2 regions of the Arthrobacter sp. UYP4 genome follow, and region 1 is predicted to be linked to the other one. Evidence: predicted binding sites of a transcription regulator. Region 1 holds the regulator's gene; the other holds the start of a gene.
What was found. Region 1 encodes Rex, which represses fermentation and respiration genes when NADH is low (regulators of the CRP and FNR family bind a similar motif). Its sites were predicted from a motif close to CTTGTGAANNNNTTCACAAG; they were not measured.
Positions count from the first base shown of each region.

Region 2: the regulator Rex is predicted to act here: its motif matches at 8,793-8,812, upstream of rhaI (L-rhamnose isomerase).

Region 1 covers NZ_JBXAVU010000001.1:1,618,403-1,629,042, forward strand. Annotated here, with positions in the region: gene AC0Z9V_RS07630 (PLD nuclease N-terminal domain-containing protein) at 1-363, shown strand, start outside; gene ccsB (c-type cytochrome biogenesis protein CcsB) at 828-1,859, opposite strand; gene resB (cytochrome c biogenesis protein ResB) at 1,856-3,577, opposite strand; gene AC0Z9V_RS07645 (cytochrome c biogenesis CcdA family protein) at 3,638-4,417, opposite strand; gene AC0Z9V_RS07650 (TlpA family protein disulfide reductase) at 4,451-5,071, opposite strand; gene AC0Z9V_RS07655 (histidine phosphatase family protein) at 5,111-5,788, opposite strand; gene AC0Z9V_RS07660 (YceI family protein) at 5,948-6,505, shown strand; gene AC0Z9V_RS07665 (hypothetical protein) at 6,707-7,378, shown strand; gene AC0Z9V_RS07670 (redox-sensing transcriptional repressor Rex) at 7,400-8,107, opposite strand; gene AC0Z9V_RS07675 (glutaredoxin family protein) at 8,248-8,505, opposite strand; gene AC0Z9V_RS07680 (HAD family hydrolase) at 8,561-9,373, shown strand; gene AC0Z9V_RS07685 (30S ribosomal protein bS22) at 9,515-9,613, opposite strand; gene AC0Z9V_RS07690 (helix-turn-helix domain-containing protein) at 9,813-10,025, opposite strand; gene AC0Z9V_RS07695 (ArsR/SmtB family transcription factor) at 10,216-10,640, opposite strand, start outside.
Region 2 covers NZ_JBXAVU010000006.1:33,028-43,667, forward strand. Annotated here, with positions in the region: gene AC0Z9V_RS16690 (hypothetical protein) at 52-315, shown strand; gene AC0Z9V_RS16695 (MerR family transcriptional regulator) at 481-1,245, shown strand; gene AC0Z9V_RS16700 (GGDEF domain-containing protein) at 1,251-2,810, opposite strand; gene AC0Z9V_RS16705 (DUF1206 domain-containing protein) at 3,090-3,932, shown strand; gene AC0Z9V_RS16710 (rhamnulokinase) at 3,952-5,427, opposite strand; gene AC0Z9V_RS16715 (bifunctional aldolase/short-chain dehydrogenase) at 5,429-7,510, opposite strand; gene rhaI (L-rhamnose isomerase) at 7,513-8,679, opposite strand; gene AC0Z9V_RS16725 (LacI family DNA-binding transcriptional regulator) at 8,902-9,954, shown strand; gene AC0Z9V_RS16730 (sugar ABC transporter ATP-binding protein) at 10,057-10,640, shown strand, end outside.

The DNA of each region.
Region 1 (10,640 bases):
CACGAGGTGCGGAGCATCTCGAAGACGGCGTGGTTCGTGACCATCCTCATCCTGCCGCTCATCGGGGCCGGGATGTGGTTCCTGTTCGGACGTCCTCGCAGCGAGGGTCCCTCCGGTCCGCGGCGTCCGGCTCCCCGCACGCCCACCGCGCCGGACGACGATCCGGCCTTCCTCCAGAATCTCGAAGCGCAGCGCCGCCAGCGCGCCCGCGAGCAGGAGCGCCGCCGCCGCGAGCAGGAGCAGAAGGAACGCGAGGCCAAGGCCGGCGAGGCCGGCCGGGAGACTCCCCCGAAGGACGACAAGCACGACGGCGAAGGCAACGACGACGCCGGCTCCGGTTCCGCGGGAGCCCACCACCCCTGACACCCTGCGTCCGCCTGCCAGGCCCCTGCGGCGCCGCCGAATGCCCTGGCACCCACTGATCGCGGGCGGTCTCCAGGCAGGTCCGACACGTCGCATGGCAGGGAGGACCATCCCATGCGCCCGATCCCGTAGCACCCACAGATCGCGGGCGGTCTCCAGGCAGGTCCGACACGTCGCGCGGCAGCGAGGACCATCCCATGCGCCGGCGCCCGATCCCGTAGCACCCACTGATCGCGAACGACCGGTGGGCATGGTCGATCATGTCCGCGGATCGGACCTCATCAGTGGGCGGAAGCCGAAGCCGCCCTTCGGGCAGGACCGACGGCGCGACCGACGGACACCCCGGCCGCACGCCATGCTCCCTGCTTGTACCCCCGCCGGAGGGGCGCTCCCGGACACGCGAGAGCCCCGCGGCATCCACCGCGGGGCTCTCCCGTTCCGACCGGCCGATACGCGGCCCGCGCCTACACTCCCGAGTAGCTGTGGAGCCCCGAGAAGTAGATGTTCACGATCGTGAAGTTGAAGACGATGCAGAGGTACCCGACGATCGACAGCCAGGCAGCACGCGTGCCCGTCCAGCCACGCGTGGCACGGGCGTGGAGGTAGCCGGCGTAGACGGTCCAGATCACGAACGTCCAGACCTCCTTGGTGTCCCAGCCCCAGTAGCGGCCCCATGCCTGCTCGGCCCAGATGGCACCCGCCATGAGGGTGAAGGTCCAGCCGACGAACGCCACGGCATTGAGCCGGTAGGACAGGTTCTCGAGGCTCAGCGCGGAGGGCACGAGGCGGAGGAACCGAGCGGTGTCCGCCTTGCCGGCGAGGAGTTTGGCCTCGCGGGAGGTCTGCAGGAGCTGCAGCACGGACATGGCGAACGTGATGGTGAACAGCGCCGAGGACGCCACGGCGATGGAGACGTGCACGATCAGCCAGTAGCTCTGCAGGGCGGGGATCAGGCGGGCGACCGGCGTGGGGAAGCCCACGGTGGCGGCGCAGAGCATGATGACCACGAGTCCCACCACGAAGGAACCGACGAACCGCAGATCCTTGCGGGTGAGCGTGATGAGGAAGATGGCGGCGACGAGGAAGGCACCTGTGGTGCAGAACTCGTACATGTTGCCCCAGGGGACACGGTGCGCGGCGATCGCCCGGGTGAGGACGGCGGCGCCGTGGACGACGGCGGCCAGCACCGTCAGCGAGACGGCGATGCGCGCTGAGCGGCGCCGGGGCCCCGACCCGTAGTCCATCGAGGCGTCCGCCGTCGCCGGCGATCCTGCCGCTGCCGCGATCGAACTCCCGCCTCGTGCGCCCACGCCCGCGAGGGACCGGGCCGGCGCCGCCTGCTCGTCCGCGAGCCGCGTCTCGAGGCTGCCGATCGTGGAGCTCGACTTCACGAGGTCGAGCACGAAGAAGACCAGGGCCACCACGTAGGCGATCGAGGCCAGCAGCATGAAGAGCTCACTGACCTGCCCGAGCTCGGCATTGACTGGTGGTGTCATGACTTGTCCTTTGCGTTGGTGTGCGACTGCCCCGTGCCGGCCGGTGCGGCGTCCTGATGACTATGGTCCCCCGCGCTGCCGGTGGGGACCAAGAAGCGATCCGCCAGCAGCTTCTCGACGGCTGCGCCTTCCGCCGGCAGGCGGTGGTCCTCCCCGCGGGCCAGCAGCCCGTACTCGACCATGAGGCGCCCGTCCGGGTGCTCGCCGGTGCGCACCCAGAGCCTGCGGCGCCCGATGAACAGGGACGCCGAGAGTCCGAGCAGCGCGAGTGTCGAGAAGACCAGTGCGCCCAGCTCGCCGGGATCGTGGTGGATGTCGAGGGCGACGTAGCGCTTGAGCCCGTCGAAGGTGACGGAACCCTTGCCCTCGGGCAGGTCGTACGTCTGTCCGACGCCGAGCACGATCCCGCCGTCGTCGTTGTTGCGGCTGTTGAGCTCGGTGAGGTTCTCGGTGTCCAGCACGTAGACGTTCTCGGGCGTCCCGTCGTCGAGCCCGAGGTCCCCGTAGTAGGAGTTCAGGTTCAGCTGCGGGTTGAAGGGGTCCGGGTCCCGCGAGAAGGAGACCCCCTTCTCGTCCACGAAGGCGGTGGGCAGGAAGAACCCGACGAAGCCGAGCTGGTCCGGCTTCGCGTCCGGGGCCTTGATGACGATCAGCGAGGTGTAGAGGCCGTCGGACGGGACCGAGACGACGGGGCCCTGCTGGGCGATGTTCCCCTCGCCGTCGCGCACGGTGACGACGGGCGCGTAGCCGTTGCCGACCAGGTAGACGTTGGTGCCGCCGATGGTGATCGGCGCGTTGACCTTGAGGACCTGCTGCGCCTCGTCCTCGCCCGGTCCGTCCTGCGTGGTGACGTTCGCCGTGAAGTCGAGCGGCTGGCCGTAGTGGCTCTCCTGCTCGCGGTCGAAGCGCACGTCGAACGAGTCGAGCCGGATCGAGTACGGCTCCAGCTGGTCGTCGGAGAAGTTGGAGCCCGGGCTGAAGCTGTCGTAGCCGATCAGGGTGTTCACGAAGCTGTCGCCCTCGACGATCACCTTCTGGCCGTTGTAGCCGAAGAGCCCGCCGACGGCGACCGACACCAGGACGCCGATGAGCGAGGTGTGGAAGACGAGGTTGCCGAGCTCCTTGGCGAGGCCGCGTTCGGCGCCGACGGAGGGGCGGTCGGTCCCGGCATCGCGCACGTCGACGCGGTAGCCGCGCTTCCGCAGGACCGCGGCGGCCTGCTCGGCGGCGGACGACGGCGTGAGGCCGGCATCACGCGCCCGGTCGGCAGGAACCTCGAGCGTGCCGTACACGGGCAGGCGGGAGAGCCGCTTGGGCGTACGTGGCGGCGTGGAGCGCACGGCTCGAAGATGCGCGATCGCCCGGGGCACCACGCAGCCGATGAGCGAGATGAAGAGCAGGAGGTAGATCGCCGAGAACCAGACGGACGAGTAGACGTCGAACAGCTGGAACCAGTCCAGCACGGGCCCGGTGTCCGGGTTGTCCTGGATGTACTGCGTGACGACGGCGGGGTTCGCCGGGCGCTGGGGGAACAGCGAGCCGGGAACGGCCGCCACGGCGAGCAGGAGCAGCAGGAACAACGCCGTGCGCATGCTGGTCAGCTGCGTCCACGCCCACCGCAGGGTGCCGAAGACGCCGAGTGAGGGCAGGACGACGTCGGCCCTGGCGCCCGGGGCGCCTGCCGTGTCCCTCGTATCCTGTGAGACGTCCTGCTTCACTGTGCCCTTTCCGAATGATGTCGATTGTTCGCGTGCGTGTCCGGCGGATGCCACCGGTGGTCAGATCGGCAGGACCACGTTGCCGATCAGGAGGTCCTGCAGCTGGGTGATCCAGAAGTTCCAGATGCCGGTCACCATGAGGACGCCCACGAGCACCAGGAGTCCGCCCCCGGCCCGCTGCAGCAGGAGCCGGTGCTTCCGGAAGAAGGCGAGGGCCCCCATGCCGCGGCGTACGCCGAGTGCGATCAGCAGGAACGGAAGGCCCAGGCCCAGGCAGTAGACGAACGTGAGGACCGCGCCCTTGAGTGCCGTCGCGTCGTTCCCGGAGATCGCCAGGAGTTGCACCGCACCGAGCGTGGGGCCGATGCACGGCGCCCAGCCGAGCCCGAAGGTCACACCCAGCAGGGGTGCCCCCAGGAGGCCGGCGGGTACCTTCGCATGGACGCGGCTCTCGCGCTGGAACCAGGAGAGACCGCCCATGAACACGACGCCCAGCAGGATCACGACGACGCCGAACACCTGGATGAGCCACCCCTGGGACACCCTCAGGAAGGCGCCCAACTGCCCGAACAGGGTCCCGTAGGCCATGAAGACGACCGAGAAGCCGAGCACGAAGAGCCCGATCCCGGCCAGCATCCGTCCCCTCTTCTGCTTCTCGAGGTCGACGCCGGTCAGGCCCGTGACGTACCCGAGGTACCCGGGGACCAGCGGCAGGACGCAGGGGGAGGCGAAGGACACCAGACCGGCCAGGAGCGCGACCGGCAGGGCGAGGAGCATGGAGCCGTTGAGCACGGCGTCGGCGAAGGCGTTCCCCGCGGCGAGGGGAACGTGTCCGGCCATGGCCACCGTCATGGACGGGACGCGGCGGGCGCGCTACTCGGCGAGGGCATCATGGATCAGGGCCTTGAGGGTACCGCGGTCGGCCAGTCCGAGGATCCGGGCGGACACCCGCCCCTCCCGGTCGAGGACGATCGTCGTGGGGACGGCCTGCGGCGGGACGTACTGGGTCATGCCGAGCAGCACTCCCCCGTCCTTGTCATCGAAGCTCGCGTAGGGGATACCGAAGCTGCGCTCGAACGCCTCTGCGGTGGCCTGCTCGTCACGGATGTTGACGCCGTAGAACGCTGCGCCCTGCGGCGCGTACTCGTCGTGGAGCGAGACGAGGTCCGCGGCCTCCTCCCGGCAGGGTGCGCAGGCGGCGTACCAGAAGTTGAGCACGGTGACCTGGCCGTCCCAGTCGGCGCTCGAGACGTCCGTCCCGTCGAACAGGGTGCCGGAGACCTCGACGGGCTCACCGCGGTCCGCGGCCGCGTACTCCGTGACGGAGCCGTCCCCTGCGATGTAGTTCTTGCCGTCACCGGCCGCGGCCTGCTGTGCGAGCGGGTCCTCGGCGGCACAGGAGGTGACCACCAGGGAAACCGGCAGCACGACGGCGAGCGCCATGCCCAGTTCGAGCAGGAGGCGGCGCTTCGGGGGACGGGCGGTTGGTGTCACAGCTTCTTCCGATGATTTCTACGACGTGTAGTAATTCTATTACGCCCCGGGGACATTCGCCGCACCGGGCAGCAGGTCGGCGCAGGGCTCGGCGTAGCGCACGCGGCGGACGGAGTCACCCTCGAAGTCGAGCGACGTGACGGACGTGAGGGTGCACTCGCGCTGGCGCGGGTCGTGCCAGAGCCGGCGATGCTCGGCGGCGAGCCGTGTCACCCAGATGGGCAGCTGGTGGCTGACGAGGATCGCCTCGGCGGGACGGTCCGCCCCTCCGCCCTCCGCGAGTTCGAGGGCGCGGCGGCGGGCGTCGTGCACCCCGAGCATCACCCGCGCCGCCTGCTCGGCGTAGGGCTCCCCCCAGGACGGCCGGAACGGATTGACGAGCAGGGGCCAGTACCTCGGCTGGCGGAGCCTGCTCTTGATCCTCGACATCCCCTCGAAGCGGTTCTCGGCCTCGATGATGCGCTCATCCGTGGCGATCTCCAGGCCCAGCGCCTCGGCGAGGGGGCGCGCGGTCTCCTGGGCCCGCGTCAGGGGGGAGGCCACGAGGTGGACGATGTCGGCACCCTCGTCGCGGCGCTGCTCGAAGTGACCCGCCACCTGCAGGGCCATCTGGCGGCCCAGTTCGGAGAGGTGGAACTCCGGAAGCCTCCCGTAGAGGACGCCCTCGGGATTATGGACCTCACCGTGGCGCACCAGGTGGACGGTTGCTCGCTGCATGGGTCCAGTTTCCCGCATGTCCCCGCACGACGGCCAATCGGGGCGCAGTGGACACCGGTACATTTACTTGAACATTCCACCGATTTGTGGAATAAAACATGCATACGCATGCTTCTATCCACTGTAAGCGTCGCCACCACCACTTCTCAGGAGTTCATCATGACTGTCCCCTCAGGCCTCACCTCCGGCACCTGGTCCTTCGATCCCGCCCACAGCGAGGTCGGATTCAGCGTCCGCCACGCCGGTATCAGCAAGGTCCGCGGCTCGTTCAAGGACGTCGATGCGTCCCTCACCGTCGGATCCTCCCTCGAGGATTCCAGCATCACGGCGACCATCAGGACCGCGTCGTTCACCTCGGGCGACGAGAACCGCGACGGGCACGTCAAGGGCGCCGACTTCTTCGACGTCGAGCAGTTCCCCGAGATGACCTTCGTCTCCACCTCCCACACCGGCTCCGGCGAGACCTACGAGATCCACGGAGACCTCACCATCCGCGGGATCACCAAGGCGGTCGTCCTCGACGCCGAGTTCAACGGCGTGGCCGTGGACCCCTTCGGCGCGACCCGCGCAGGCGTCTCCGCCTCCACCACCATCTCCCGCAAGGACTTCGGCCTGACCTGGAACGCAGCACTCGAAGCGGGCGGCGTCCTCGTCGGCGACAAGGTGACCATCACCATCGAAGCCGCCTTCGTGGCTCCCGCCGTCGTCACGGTCTAGTCCCGCATCCCGGCCGCTGGGCCGGCCGGCAGCACGCTCACGGCCGACGTCGTCCCCTGGACGGCGTCGGCCGTTGCCGTCGGCCCCTGTCCGCGGCCGCGGCCGACGAACTAGGCTGACGATGACCGCATCCACGAAAGGCACGTCCATGGGGGCTCCGGCGGGTGGATGGACATTCGAACCGCAACGGAGGACGCAGCGATGAGCACGCCACAGGACGACCCGAACGGGCAGGGCAACAGGCAGGGCGAGGGACAGCCGTGGAGCGCGCCCGGCACAGGCGGTGCCGGCCAGGACGGACACGGCCGGCCCGGCGCCTACGGACAGGGCGACGGTGGGGGCCGGTACGGCTACCAGTCGGCGCAGCCCTCCAGCTACGCCTACCCGACGCCCCCCGCCGGGGGATCCGGCCCGGCGGACAGGGGTCCCGCACCCACGGAGGTCCAGCGGGCGTACTACCTCATCCTGGCGGCGGGCATCCTCTACCTCGTGGCGTCCGTCGTCTCGGGCCTGACCACCCCCGTGCCGGATGCTCCGGGAGCATCCATCGGCGTGGGCCTGGGGATCGTCTTCGCGGCCCTCTTCACCGCCGTGTACATCGTGCTGGCCGTCTTCATCAGGAAGGGCCACAACTGGGCGAGGATCACTGCGACCGTGCTGGCAGGGCTCAACGTCCTGTCCGTCCTCAGCAGTTTCCTCCTCCTCCCGCTCGTGGGCCAGGCTGCAGAGGCGACCGGCCAGGCCGCGGTCCAGCCCTCAGGACTCTCGCTCGCCCTGAGCGTGATCGTCATGCTCCTCGGCGTGGCCGGCGTCGTCCTGACCTACGCGAAGCCCGCGCGGCCCTACTTCGCACCGAGGAAGCTCGGCTACTGAGCGGGACCTCCGCAGCGATACCTACTGGGCGCGGGAGATCGGATCGAGGTCCGTCTCCTGCGCCCGCTGCGCGTGATAGGCGAGGATCTGCAGTTCGGTGGACATGTCCACCTTCCGCAGCTGCACGTGCGGCGGCACCTGGAGCACCACGGGCGCGAAGCTGAGGATGCTGGAGATCCCAGCGTCCACCAGGCGGTCGCACAGCTCCTGCGCCACGGCGCCCGGCACGGACAGGACCGCCATGTTGGTGCGGGTCCGCTCCAGCACGGCCTCGAGGTCGTCGACGGCGCTCACGCGGAGGTAGCCGACCTCGGACCCGACGACGAGCTGGTCGGCGTCGAAGATCGCGACGATCTCGAAGCCGCGCGAGACGAAGCCGGAGTAGCCCGCCAGCGCGCGGCCGAGGTTGCCGGCGCCGATGATCGCCACGCGCCAGTCCAGCGTCAGCCCGAGGGCGATCGAGATCTGCCGGTTCAGGTACTGCACCTCGTACCCGACCCCCCGGGTGCCGTACGACCCCAGGTAGGAGAGGTCCTTGCGCAGCATGGGCGAATTGACCCCGGCAGCATCCGCGAGCTCCTCGGAGGACACGCGTTCGATCCCCTCGGCGAGCAGCGAGTTGAGGGCCCGCAGATAGATGGTCAGGCGGGCCACCGAGGCGGGCGGGATATGGCGTGACGAATCACCCACGGGGTGGAGGCCTGGCATGTCCGGCGTTGTCACTGTCATCGGCTCCGTTGCTAGCACCACCGCGAGCGGGCGGTGGTTCCTGGTCCCCCGGCGTCGTCGGGGCGGAAGTAGAACCACTGTATGCCGACGACGCGGGGCCTCCAAGCCGGACCGGCACGCCCTGACAGCACCCGGAGGGCCTAGGACAGCAGCCTGCGCAGCCTCGCCTCGTCGATCGACCAGAAGTCACGCTGCACCCCACCGATGAACAGGACGGGGAGTTCCTCGGCGAACTGCTGCCCGAGTGCCGGGGCATCGGTCACGGACAGTTCCCGCCAGCCGATCCCGAGGTCCCTGGTCACACGGTCCACCACTGCGCGCGCGTCCTCGCAGAGGTGGCAGTCCGGGCGCGTGAGGAGCACGACGCCGCTTCCCGGCGCGTCAGCGGTCGATTCCATGCCTCCACCGTACTGGCAGGGGCAGGCCCGCGGAGCGAAGAACTAGACTCGGAGCATGCCGGACGCCATCCAGGGCACGCAGCCCTCCCCAGAGCCTCCGGCGCCGCCTCCGGGCGAGGCCGCGTTCTTCGACGTCGACAACACCCTCATGCGGGGCGCGAGCCTGTTCCACGTAGCGCGCAAGATGTACCAGCGGAAGGCGTTCACCCTCCGTTTCGCGGCTGGACTGGCCTGGAAGCAGCTGCGCTTCATCATGCGCGGCGAGACGATGACCGACGTGGATGCGGTGCGCGAGGCCGCCCTCGCCTTCGCGATCGGGATCGCCCACGAGGACATCCTGGCCCTCGGCGAGGAGGTCTACGACGAGATGATCGCCTCGAAGATCTGGCCCGGCGCCCGCGCCCTCGCTGAACAGCACCTCTCCTCGAACCGGCAGGTCTGGCTCGTGACCGGCACGCCCGTGGAGGTCGCCGCCGTCATCTCCAGCCGGCTCGGCCTGACCGGCGCGCTCGGGACGGTGGCCGAAGTCATCGACGGGCTCTACACCGGACGGCTGGTGGGCGACTTCCTGCACGGCTCGGCGAAGGCCGCTGCCGTCCTGGCGGTCGCCGAGAGGGAGCACCTCGACCTCGCACGGTGCTGGGGCTACAGCGACTCGTACAACGACATCCCGCTGCTCACCGCTGTCGGCCACCCCGTCGCGATCAACCCGGACAGGAAGCTGCGCCGTCATGCACGCGCCAACAACTGGCCCGTCTACGACTTCCGCAGCGGTCGGCGTGCGGCCACCTTCGGCCTCAGCGCCGCCACGCTCGTCGGGTCCGTCTACGGCCTGTGGCGCGGCTTCTCACGCTTCCGGGGCCGCTGACGCCGCGGCCCGGCTCTGCCCTCTGCGCGATGCCTTCTGCGCGATCCGCAGGGCCGGGGAACGACGACGGCCCGGATCCGACGCCTCGAGGGCGGGGATCCGGGCCGGTCTGCACACCCCGGCTCGTGGCCGGGCGCCTGCCTACTTCTTGTTGCGGCGCTGGTGACGGGTCTTGCGAAGCAGCTTGCGGTGCTTCTTCTTCGCCATACGCTTGCGGCGCTTCTTGATAACTGAACCCATAGAGTCCTCACAAACTTGTTCTGTTGCCAGGGCGGCATCAGGCTCGTAGCCGGAAGGCCGTCCCTGGTCATGACGTCGGCACCTGCCGTCTGGCAGTCGCCCGGATGATGCAATAAATCGAGCGGGCCTAGGCCCGCCCAAAACGCTCCTTAACAGGGTACATCCGTTTGAACAACGGACTGGACGCGCGGACCCGGCCTCAGGCGCTCTCGGACTGGCCCTCGACCTGCGCGGCGAGGAGGAAGGCCTCGACCGCCGATTCGGGGACGCGGTACGAGCGGCCGAACTGCACCGCAGGGAGGTCACCGGCATGGACGAGCCGGTACACCGTCATCTTCGAGACACGCATGAGCTCGGCCACTTCCGCGACCGTCAGGAACTGCACATCCGAGAAGTTGTTCCCGTCTGCCATCTCACCACTTTTCCTTTGCACGAAGGCTGTTGTTCACCCTGAGACCGGCATCGGGGAGGACACCCCTGGAGGGACTCTCCGGCGTGTCGTCCTGAGCTGTCTGGATTTTCGCCTAAGGAACAACTCTAGTGGCTCCTGTGACCAAAGTGAAAGGACTGTGCGTCACCCAGGCGTCCGTCGTGGGAAGGCCCTACGATTCGCGACGCCGCCGCAGCTGCGACAACAGATCCGCGGCACGCTCGGCTGCGCGTCCCATGGTCCTCCCGATGGGCGGCCGGACGGCCTCGACCCCGGTCGGAGGCTGCGGGGCGGCGAGCACCGCTGCAGCCAGCACCCCGGTCTCGGCGATCTCCGCGGCCCCGGCAGCGCCGACATCCGCATCTGTCGCTGCTTCCGGCGTCGCGTCAGCCGATGCCTCCCCGGCCGGTTCCCCGAGGGCCGTACCCGCCTGCGTCGCGGACGCCTCGAAGTCGGCGAGCCAGTTCCGCACGTGGTCGAGCGGCGCCGGATCCAGCGAGTAGTACCGCTTCTGGCCCTGCGCCCTCATGGTGACCAGTCCCGCTTCCCTCAGGACCTTCAGGTGCTTCGACACCGTCGGCTGGCTCACCTGCAGCT
Region 2 (10,640 bases), on a different contig from region 1:
CCCTTACTACTTGCACCCAGCGCCGGTTGCAAGACCGAAACGGTGAATCCTATGACAACAATCGATCACGGGCGGAGCCTGCGCACGAGCAGTTCGCCCTTCTCACCCCTCGAGATGGGCGAAGCACCCTCCTGCCCCCGATGCCGCACCGACGACTACCTGATCTTCGAGGAGTTCGTCCCCGCGCGCCAGGCGGAACACTCCACCGATCTCATCCCCGCGAGCACCAGCTACACCTGCTCCGAGTGCGGCACGTTCAACGCCCATGCGGTGCCGGCGTCATGGCGCCCGCCGCAGTGGTTCTGGTACAGCTGATCCGCGCAGCGGGACAGGGATAGCAGGAGCCCGACCCCGGGAGGTGGGCCGGCCGTCCGCGCGTGGGCACACGAACTGTCCGGGCCGCCCTTGACCTTGACGCAGCGTCAACTCCTACCGTTGTTCCCACGGGCGCCCGATGGGCCCGGGGGAGGACGGGAACAGGTGGACTATCCGATCACGACCGTCGCGCGCCTGACGGGGACGACGAGCAGGACCCTGCGCCACTACGGCGACGTCGGGCTGCTCGAACCGTCCCGTGTGGGGGCCAACGGCTACCGGTACTACGACGCGGACACCCTCGTGCGGCTCCAGCGCATCCTGCTGCTGCGGTCCCTGGGGCTGCCGCTGCCGGTCATCCGCGACGTGCTCGACGACGGATCCGCGGACGCACCGGCAGTCGCCCTGCGCCGCCACCTCGACCACCTCCGCGGCGAGCAGCAACGGCTCGACCGGCAGATCACTGCGGTCCTCACCACGGTGGAGGCCCTCGAACAGGGAGAAGAACCGATGCCGGAGAAGATGTTCAACGGATTCGACCACACGCAGTACAGGGACGAGGTCGAGCAGCGATGGGGGCGCGACGCGTACGAGCAGGGTGACTCCTGGTGGCGCGGCAAGAGCGACGACGAGAAGGCCGCATTCGGTGACGTCGTCGCGGCGCTCAACGCGGGATGGACCGATGCCGCCGCGCGCGGTGTCTCCCCGGCGGGGGATGAGGCACAGGCCCTCGCCCGGCGCCACGTCGCCTGGCTCTCCAGCGTGCCCGGCCTGCCGACCGGGGACGACGGGTCCCTGTCGGCGGAGTACATCCGTGGGCTGGGGGAGATGTACGTGTCCGATCCGCGCTTCGCCGCCAACTACGGCGGCACTCGCGGGGCGGAACTCGTGCGGGCAGCGCTCGGTGAGTGGCTCTCCCGGCAGTCCTGAAGCGACTACCAGGGGCCCTCGGCGCGGTTCCGGCCGGCCCGCTTGGCACGGTAGAGGTGGCGGTCCGCCTCGCGCAGGAGGGCTGCCACCGGCCCCTGCTCGCACCCCGCGAAGCCGATGCTCGCCGTGAGGCGCAGTTCGGGATCGACGTGCGGCCAGCGCAGGGCGCGGACGGCGGACAGGACGTCCCGGGCCACCTGCTCCTGGTCGGCGTGCTGCTGCAGGACCAGCAGGAACTCCTCGCCGCCAATGCGCGCGACATCACGGACGCCCCGGCACTCCTGCAGACACCCCGCGACGGCGACCAGGACGTCGTCGCCCGCGTGGTGCCCGAAACGGTCGTTGACCTGCTTGAAGTGGTCCAGGTCCAGGATGGCCAGGGACCCCGTCCACGGGCCGCCGGTCTGCCAGGCGCGGACGACGTCGGGCAGGGAGTCCTCGACCCACCGCCGGTTCCGTACCTTGGTGAGCGGGTCGATGGCGACCGCGGCCTCTGCCTGCTCGGCCCGCTCCAGCGCCGCGATGACGTTCTGCTCCGCGAAGAGGTGGTCCACCTGCGAGCGCCGCGTCTCGATCCAGCGGGTCCGTGCGGCCTGGTGGAACGTGCGGTGGAGTTCGTAGGCGAGCTGGTGGTTCCCGCTGGACGCGGCAACGGAGGCGCGCTCCTCGAGGACCATGGACGCGACCTCCTCGAGTGCATGGTGCACGGTGATCCGGTCGGCCTCGTCCAGCGCGTCGATCGCTGCGGGAAGGTTCCCCAGCCCGTGGTGGGCCTGCGCGAGCAGGAGCATCCGGCCTGCCCGGGTCTCGGGCTGGGCATCGGCCGGACCGATGTCACCGGACCGCTCCAGGACGGCGAGGGCCTCCACCGGGCGGCCGGCGGCGAGGTGCCCGCGCGCGAGGACGTCGCTCAGTTCCGCCTCCAGGTCCGGCGATGCGGCGATGACTCCCTCGAGCCGCTGCAGCCAGAAGCGGGCCTCATCCGGCATGAGCTCGTCGAGCGCCGAATGGAAGGCATTGGAGGCGAGCCGGGAGAGCAGCTCCTGGTCGTCCAGCTGTTCGGCCAGGGCGAGGGCCCGCCGGGAGACGTCGAAACCCTGCTCCAGCAGTCCCGCGGCGAGGAGTCCGAGGGCCTGGCGGGTCAGCATCTTCGCCAGCAGGCGCGGCTGCTCGGTGCCGTCGAGGAGAGTGACCGCGATGGTGGCGTGTTCGGCCCCCGCACCCGAGTAGCCGGCGATCAGGTTCATCATCGCGAGGAGCGCATGGCACCGGCTGGCCAGGCGGGCATCGCCCTGCAGCGTCGCCCAGTCGAGGATGATCTTGCCCCGGCTCATCGCGTCGGGAGAACCCTTCGAGCGGGCCAGCGCGTCGAGTGCCGTGACTTCGGCCCAGAAGGCGACGTCGGACCTCCCCAGCGACTCCGCGACGGCCTTGACCTGGGTGGCTTCCGCGATCGCGCCGGCGAGGTCGATGCTGATCTCGACCTCCTCGAGGACGGTGATCAGGTCACGCTCCTGCGCGAGGCGCAGCGAGCCGCCCTCTGTCACGACGTCGTCGTTCAACATGCTTGCTCCAAGTCGTCGAGGCAGCGCTGTCGACTGACCGAGGAGTTGTTGAGAGACCATCGTGCGCGCTGTCGTGCCGGGTGGGACTGGCTTGTCCAGTGTGCCGCCTCGGGGGCCCCGCCTCAAGGGCGCCGCGCCCGTACATCCCGCCGGGTCACGGCCGAGGCACACCGGGTACCGCCGATCGCCCGCCCGGTCCGTTCTCCTATGCTTGGAGCAACCATCACGGCTGGCCTCCCGCAGGGCGGCATGACAGCGCGAGCACGGAAGGACGGAGCTGTGACGACGGACCGTCGCGCCGAGGGGCGGGGACGCACCGCCCGGGCGGCCGACGCGGTCGAGCAGGTGTCCGACACGCGTGCGCTCGACGTCGCGGCACGACTCGGCTTCGCGGCACTCGCCGTGGTGCACATCCTGATCGGCGTCATCGCACTGCGCCTCGCCTTCGGCGGCAACGGCGAGGCCGAGCCGACCGGCGCGCTCGAGGAGGTCGCCGAGGGACCACTCGGTACGCCGATCATGTGGATCTGCGCGGTCGGTTGTGCCGGCCTCGCGCTGTGGCAGCTCAGCGAGGCCACCCTGCGCGCGCGGCACCTGCCGACGGGCGAGCGGATCGGGAAGCACATCTCGTCGGGTGCTCTCGTGGTCATCTACGGGTCCATGGCGGGGACCTTCGCGCGGTTCGGACTCGGCGACGGCCCGGACTCCTCCGAGTCGACGGTCGACTTCACGCGGTCCCTCCTGTCCTCGGGCCCCGGTGTGGTGCTCGTGTTCGTGGCCGCAGCGGTCGTCCTGGGCATCGGCGCGCACTTCGTCGTCAAGGGGATCCGACGCGGCTTCCGGCCGGAGCTGCGCACTTTCGAGGACACCACCCGCGGACGGCTGATCGACCTCCTCGGCGTCGTGGGGCACGTGGCCAAGGGACTCGCTCTGCTCCTCGTCGGAGGGCTCTTCGTCATTGCGGGGCTGAACCGCGATCCGCAGGAATCGACCGGACTGGATGGCAGCCTGAAGGCGCTCCAGTACCACCCGTTCGGTGTCCACGTCCTGACGGTGATCGCGATCGGACTCGTCTGCTACGGCGTGTTCGCCATCATCCGTTCCGTCTTCGGCCGGATGTGAGGTTCCCGCCGCCGTCCGGCTACCCCGCCGGGGACAGCGCCGCGAGGTCCGCGGGCTCGTAGCGCACCGTGCGGGCCGCGGCGCGCGCCGCCTCCCTGATCCCGGCGAGTCCCGGGCCGGCGGCGACCAGACCGGCTGCCCGCGCCTGGACGAGGACATTGCCGAGCGCCGTCGCCTCCACGGGACCTGCGAGGACCGGCAGCCCGGTCCGGTCCGCGGTCAGTTGGCACAGCAGGGCGTTCTGCGACCCACCACCCACCACGTGGATGACGTCGATGGCATGTCCGGACAGCCGGACGGCGTCCCGGAGCGTGCGGGCGTAGGCCTCCGCGAGACTGTCCAGGATGCACCGCACCACGGCCGCCCGGGACGACGGCGCAGCATGGCCGGCGGCCTCCGCGGCCCGCCGGATGCGAGCCGGCATCCGGTCCGGCGCGAGGAAGTCGTTGCTGTCGGCGTCGATCACGGGCCCGCCCGCGGGCAGCTCCCCTGCGGCGGCGAGCAGTCCGAGGAGGTCCGGCTCCGGCCCCTCGACGCTCCACTCGCGCAGGCACTCCTGCAGGAGCCAGAGGCCGCCGGTGTTGCGCAGGTACCGGATGGTGCCGTCCACACCACGCTCGTTGGTGAAGTTCGCCGCACGGCTCCCGTCACCGAGGATGGGCGTGTCGAGCTCGACGCCGACGAGCGACCAGGTCCCGGAGGAGATGTAGGCGAAACGGGTCGACCCGGCCGGCACCGCGGCCACCGCCGACGCGGTGTCGTGGGACCCGACGGCGACGACGGCGGTGGTCTCCGGCAGCCCTGTTCCCGCAGCGATGGCGGGCAGCAGGTGCCCGACCACGCTCCCGGGCTCCACGAGCGGCGGGAAGAGGTCGGCCGGCAGTCCGAGCGCTTCGAGGAGGTCCTGGGCCCACGTGCCCGTCGCGGCGTCGAGCAGGCCGGTGGTGGAGGCGTTCGTGGCCTCGGTGCGGCGCTCGCCGGTGAGCCGGTAGGCCAGCAGGTCCGGGATCAGCAGGGCCTGGACCCCGGACAGGGACCGCTCCGCAGCCAGCTGGTAGAGGGTGTTGAACGGCAGGAACTGCAGTCCTGTGCGGGCGTAGAGCCGCTCCGGCGGCAGCGCCGCGTGCACGACGCCGATGGTCGCCTCGGTGCGTCCGTCGCGGTAGCTGAACGGCAGGTGCCGGAGCGCTCCGGTGTCGTCCACGAGCCCGTAGTCCACGGCCCAGGTGTCGATCCCGATGCTGGTCACCGTGGTCCCGGCCGCTGCCGCGGCAGCCGCCGCGGCAGTGAGGCCGGTCAGGACCTCGGCGAACAGTGCCTCGACGTCCCAGCGCAGCGCGCCCCCGAGGAACTGCACCCCGTTGGGGAAGCGGTGCACCGTGACGAGTTCGGGTCCCGCGTCCGTCATGGTGCCGAGGATCACGCGCCCGGAGGACGCCCCGATGTCGACGGCGGCGAACGCCTGCGCCGAGGTCCCGCTCCGACTCCCGGCCATGTCAGCGCAGGAACGCGGCGGCGACGCCCGCGTCCACGGGGATGTGCAGGCCCGTGGTGTGCGAGAGTTCGGCCGAGGTCAGGACGGCGACCGCGTTGGCGACGTTCTCCGGCAGCACCTCGCGCTTGAGCAGGGTGCGCTGGGCGTAGTACTCGCCCAGCTTGTCCTCCTCGACGCCGTAGACCGCGGCGCGCTTGGCACCCCAGCCGCCGGCGAAGATCCCGGAGCCGCGGACCACTCCGTCGGGGTTGATGCCGTTGACGCGGACGCCGTATTCGCCGAGTTCGGCGGCGAGGAGGCGAACCTGGTGCGCCTGGTCCGCCTTCGTGGCGCTGTAGGCGATGTTGTTGGGGCCGGCGAACACGGAGTTCTTGGAGGAGATGTAGATGATGTCCCCGCCCATGTCCTGCTCGATCAGCACCTTCGCGGCGGCCTGCGACATGAGGAAGGAGCCCTTCGCCATGACGTTGTGCTGCAGGTCCCAGTCCTTCTCGGTGGTCTCGAGCAGCGGCTTGGAGATGGACAGTCCGGCGTTGTTGACCACGAGGTCCAGTCCGCCGAAGGCCAGCACGGCGGCCTGCACGGCCTGGAGCACCTGGGCGGGGTCGGTGACGTCGGCCTGGACGCCGATGGCGACGTCGGGGCCGCCGAGTTCCTCGGCCACCGCGCCCGCGCTGTCGATGTTCAGGTCCGCGATCACAACGCACGCACCCTCGGCGGCCAGGCGCGTGGCGATGGCCTTGCCGATGCCCGACGCCGCTCCCGTCACCAGGGCGATGCGTCCCGCATGGGACTTGGGCTTGGGCATCCGCGCGAGCTTGGCCTCCTCGAGGGCCCAGTACTCGATGCGGAACTTCTCGCTCTCCTCGATGGGGGAGTAGGTGGAGATGGCTTCGGCGCCGCGCATCACGTTGATGGCGTTGAGGTAGAACTCCCCGGCGACGCGGGCGGTCTGCTTGTTGGCGCCGAACGAGAACATGCCCACGCCGGGCACCAGCACGATTGCGGGGTCCGCGCCGCGCATCGCGGGGGATTCCGGCGTCGCGTGCCGGTCGTAGTACGCGGCGTAGTCCGACCGGTACTCGGTGTGCAGTTCGCGCAGGCGCAGCAGGCAGCTCTCCACGTCGGCGCCGGCCGGGAGGTCGAGCACGAGCGGCTTGACCTTGGTGCGCAGGAAGTGGTCCGGGCAGCTCGTGCCGAGTGCGCCGAGGCGCGGGTGCCCGCTGGAGGCGAGGAATTCCAGCACACGGGGGTCGTCGGTGAAGTGTCCCACTTGGGCCTTGTCGGTGGAGGCGAGTCCGCGGATGGTCGGTGCGAGGGCGGCGGCCTTGGCCCGGCGCTCCTCGTCCGGCAGCGGGGCGTAGCCCTCGAGGGCGGGCCCGAAGGGCTCGGCCGCGCCGTGCTCGGCGATGTAGCGCTCGGCGGTCTCGATGATCCAGAGCGAGTTCGCCTCCGCCTCGGCCGAGGTCTCGCCCCAGGCCGTGATGCCGTGCCCGCCGAGGATCGTGCCGATGGCCTCGGGGTTGGCGTCCTTGATGGCGGCGATGTCGAGTCCGAGCTGGAAACCGGGCCGGCGCCAGGGCACCCAGACGACCTTCGGCCCGAAGATCGTGGTGGTCAGTGCCTCGCCGTCGGCCGCGGTGGCGATGGCGATGCCCGAGTCCGGGTGCAGATGGTCCACGTGCGCGGCGTCGACGAGGCCGTGCATCGCGGTGTCGATCGACGGTGCGGCACCGCCCTTGCCGTGCAGCGTGTAGTCGAAGGCCGCGACCATCTCGTCCTCACGCTCCACGCCGGGGTAGACGCTGCGCAGCGCCCGCATGCGGTCCAGGCGCAGGACGGCGAGACCGGATTCCTTCAGGGTGCCCAGGTCGCCGCCGGACCCCTTGACCCAGAGCAGTTCCACGTCCTCGCCGGTGGCGGGGTCGAAGCCCAGTCCCTTCGCGGAGGTGTTGCCGCCGGCGTAGTTCGTGGTGCGCTTGTCCGAGCCCAGGCGGTTGGAGCGCTCGATGAGGTCCTGCACGGTCTGATTGACCGTGGGGTTCGTGGTGGCGCCGGTCGCGGGCCCTGTCGTCGTCGTCACTGTCATGCTCCCCATCCGGCCTGCTGGCCGCCCTGTCGCTCGCTGTTGATCCGGTCCTGGTAGCCGCTGGCGCGGTAGGCGTCCATCGGGTCGGCCGGGAGGCCGTTCGATTCACGCCAGGAGGCCAGGCCCGGGCGGACGTCGGTGTAGAAGGCGTCCATCAGGATCGCGTTGGCGGCCAGCACGTCGCCGGATTCCTGCGCGGCGGTCAGCGCGGCACGGTCGACGAGCAGGGCCCGCGCCGTCATCTCCTGCACGTTGAGCACGGAGCGGATCTGGCCGGGGATCTTCTCCTCCAGGTTGTGGCACTGGTCGAGCATGAGGGCGATCCCGCTCTCGGGCGAGAGGCCGCCACCGCGGACCACCTCGGCCATGATGCGGAACAGCTGGAACGGATCCGCGGCTCCCACGATCAGGTCGTCGTCCGCGTAGAAGCGCGAGTTGAAGTCGAAGGACCCGAGCTTCCCGAGGCGGATCAACTGGGCGACGATGAATTCGATGTTGGTCCCGGGAGCGTGGTGGCCGGTGTCGAGGCAGACGAGGGCCTTCTCGCCGAGCTGCAGGCAGTGTGCGTAGGAGGTGCCCCAGTCGGGGACGTCCGTGTGGTAGAACGCCGGCTCGAAGAACTTGTACTCCAGCACCAGGCGCTGGTCCTCTCCGAGGCGGTCGTAGACCTTCCGCAGCGAGTCCTGCAGCCAGTCCTGGCGGGAGCGCATGTCGGCTTGGCCGGGGTAGTTGGAGCCGTCCGCGAGCCAGATCTTCAGGTCTCGGGAACCGGTGACGTCCATGACCTCGATGCACTCGTACATGTGGTCGATCGCCTTGTTCCGTACCGTCGCGTCGCTGTGCGTGAGGCTGCCGAACTTGTAGTCGTCGTCCTGGAACGTGTTGCTGTTGATGGTTCCCAGCTTCACGCCGTGCTCCGCAGCGTGCTCGGCGAGGATCCCGTAGTCATCCACCGTGTCCCACGGGATGTGCAGGGCCACGCTCGGGGCCAGGCCCGTCAGCTTGTTGACCATGCCCGCGTCCGCGATCTTCTCCTGCACCGTACGCGGCGTGCCCGGGGTGGCGAACACCTTGAACCGGGTTCCGGAATTGCCGTAGGCCCAGGAGGGCACCTCGATGGCGAGCTGCTCCAGCTCCGCCGAAATGTCGTCGATGACAGTCATGTACTCTCTCCAGCGTGATGGCGACCGGGTGCTCCATCACACCTCGGGCGGCGATTTCTTCGGGATCTTCCTCCACCCCGGACGGGTCGGGAGAGGTAACCAGAATTGCCGTGCCTTTGAATCGTTTCATTAGCACGTTTCAAAGTTATCCTTGCCCTAGACCGAGTGTCAACAGTCCTGCCGGCACCGCAGTCCGGACCGGACCCGAGCTTCGAGGATTCCATGGACAGTCGACCAGTCAGCATCAAGGACGTTGCCGACCGGGCGGGTGTGGCGATCGGCACGGTCTCCAACGTGCTGAACCACCCCGCACGAGTCTCCGCCGCCACGCGCGAGCGCGTCCAGGGGGCGATCGACGACCTCGGGTTCGTGCGCAACGACGCCGCCCGGCAGTTGAGGGCGGGCCAGAGCCGCACCATCGGCCTGATCGTGCTCGACGTCGGCAACCCCTTCTTCTCGTCCCTGGCGCGTGCCGCCGAGGATTGCGCCGCCGAGAACGGCAGCACGGTGGTGCTGGGGGACAGCGGCCAGGACGCCGGACGTGAGGCGAGGTACATCGACGTCTTCGAGCAGCAGCGCGTCCAGGGGATGCTCATCTCCCCGGTCGGCGACGTGGGTCCCCGCGTCGAGGCGCTGCGCAAGCGCGGCATGCCCGTGGTGCTCGTGGACCGCGTCGATCCGCAGCGCCGCTGCAGTTCGGTGTCGGTGGACGACGTCGCCGGCGGGTACATGGCGGTGCGGCACCTGCTGGCGGCAGGGCGGCGGCGGATCGTCTTCGTGGGCACCAGGGCGGACTACCGCCAGGTGGCCGACCGGTTGACGGGGGCACGCCAGGCCGTGGAGGAGCACGACGGGGCGGTGCTGGAGGTCGTCGAGGCGGATGCCATGACGGTCCTCGCGGGCCGCGACGTCGGGGAGGCGATCGCGCAGCGCCGGGCGGGGGAGCTGCCCGACGGGATCTTCTGCGCCAACGATCTCCTCGCCATCGGCGTCATGCAGGCGGTCCTGCTGATCCGCGGCCTCCGGATCCCCGAGGACCTGGCGCTCATCGGGTACGACGACATCGACTTCTCCGCCTCCGCCGTCGTCCCCCTCACGAGCGTCCGCAAGCCCACGGAACTCATGGGGCGCACGGCCGTCGAGCTCCTGCTCGAGGAGATCGAGCGGCCGGCCTCGCGGCGGCGGCAGGTGATCTTCGACCCCGAGCTCGTGGAACGCGGGAGCACCACCGCGCTCGCTCCGGCCGCAGGATCGCCGGCACCGGCCGTGAGGTGAAATCGCCGTTCGATCCGGGCTGTTGACGGTGATCTGGGTCACGCCTACTATTCGGTATGAACCGTTGCTCTGAAACGATTCATTTTTCCCGAGGAGATTGCAGTGACGCATCCTGATGGCCACGGCGGGGACACCCCTGACCCCGCCGCACCGGCACGCACGCCCGTGCTGACGCTCCGAGGGGCACTGAAGACGTTCGGTCCGGTCGTCGCCCTGGCGGACGGGACGATCGACCTCGCCGCCGGCGAGATCCACGCACTGGTGGGTGAGAACGGCGCCGGGAAGTCGACGCTCGTGAAGATCCTCGCCGGCGTCCACCAGCCCGATGCCGGGGAGTTCCTCGTCGGGGGACAGCCCGTGAGCTTCCGCAACGTCGCGGACAGCAAGGCGGCCGGCATCTCCGTCATCTACCAGGAGCCCACGCTCTTCCCCGACCTCACGGTCGCCGAGAACATCTTCATCGGCCGTCAGCCGAAGGGGCGCCTGGGCCTCATCCGCCGCACGGAGATGCGCCGCCGCGCGAAGGACCTCTTCGACCAGCTCGGCGTCCCGATCGATCCGGACCGCGTGGCGGAGGGACTCTCGATCGCGGACCAGCAGATCATCGAGATCGCGAAGGCCATCTCCCTCGATGCGCGCATCCTGGTCATGGACGAGCCGACCGCCGCATTGAGCGGGGTCGAGGT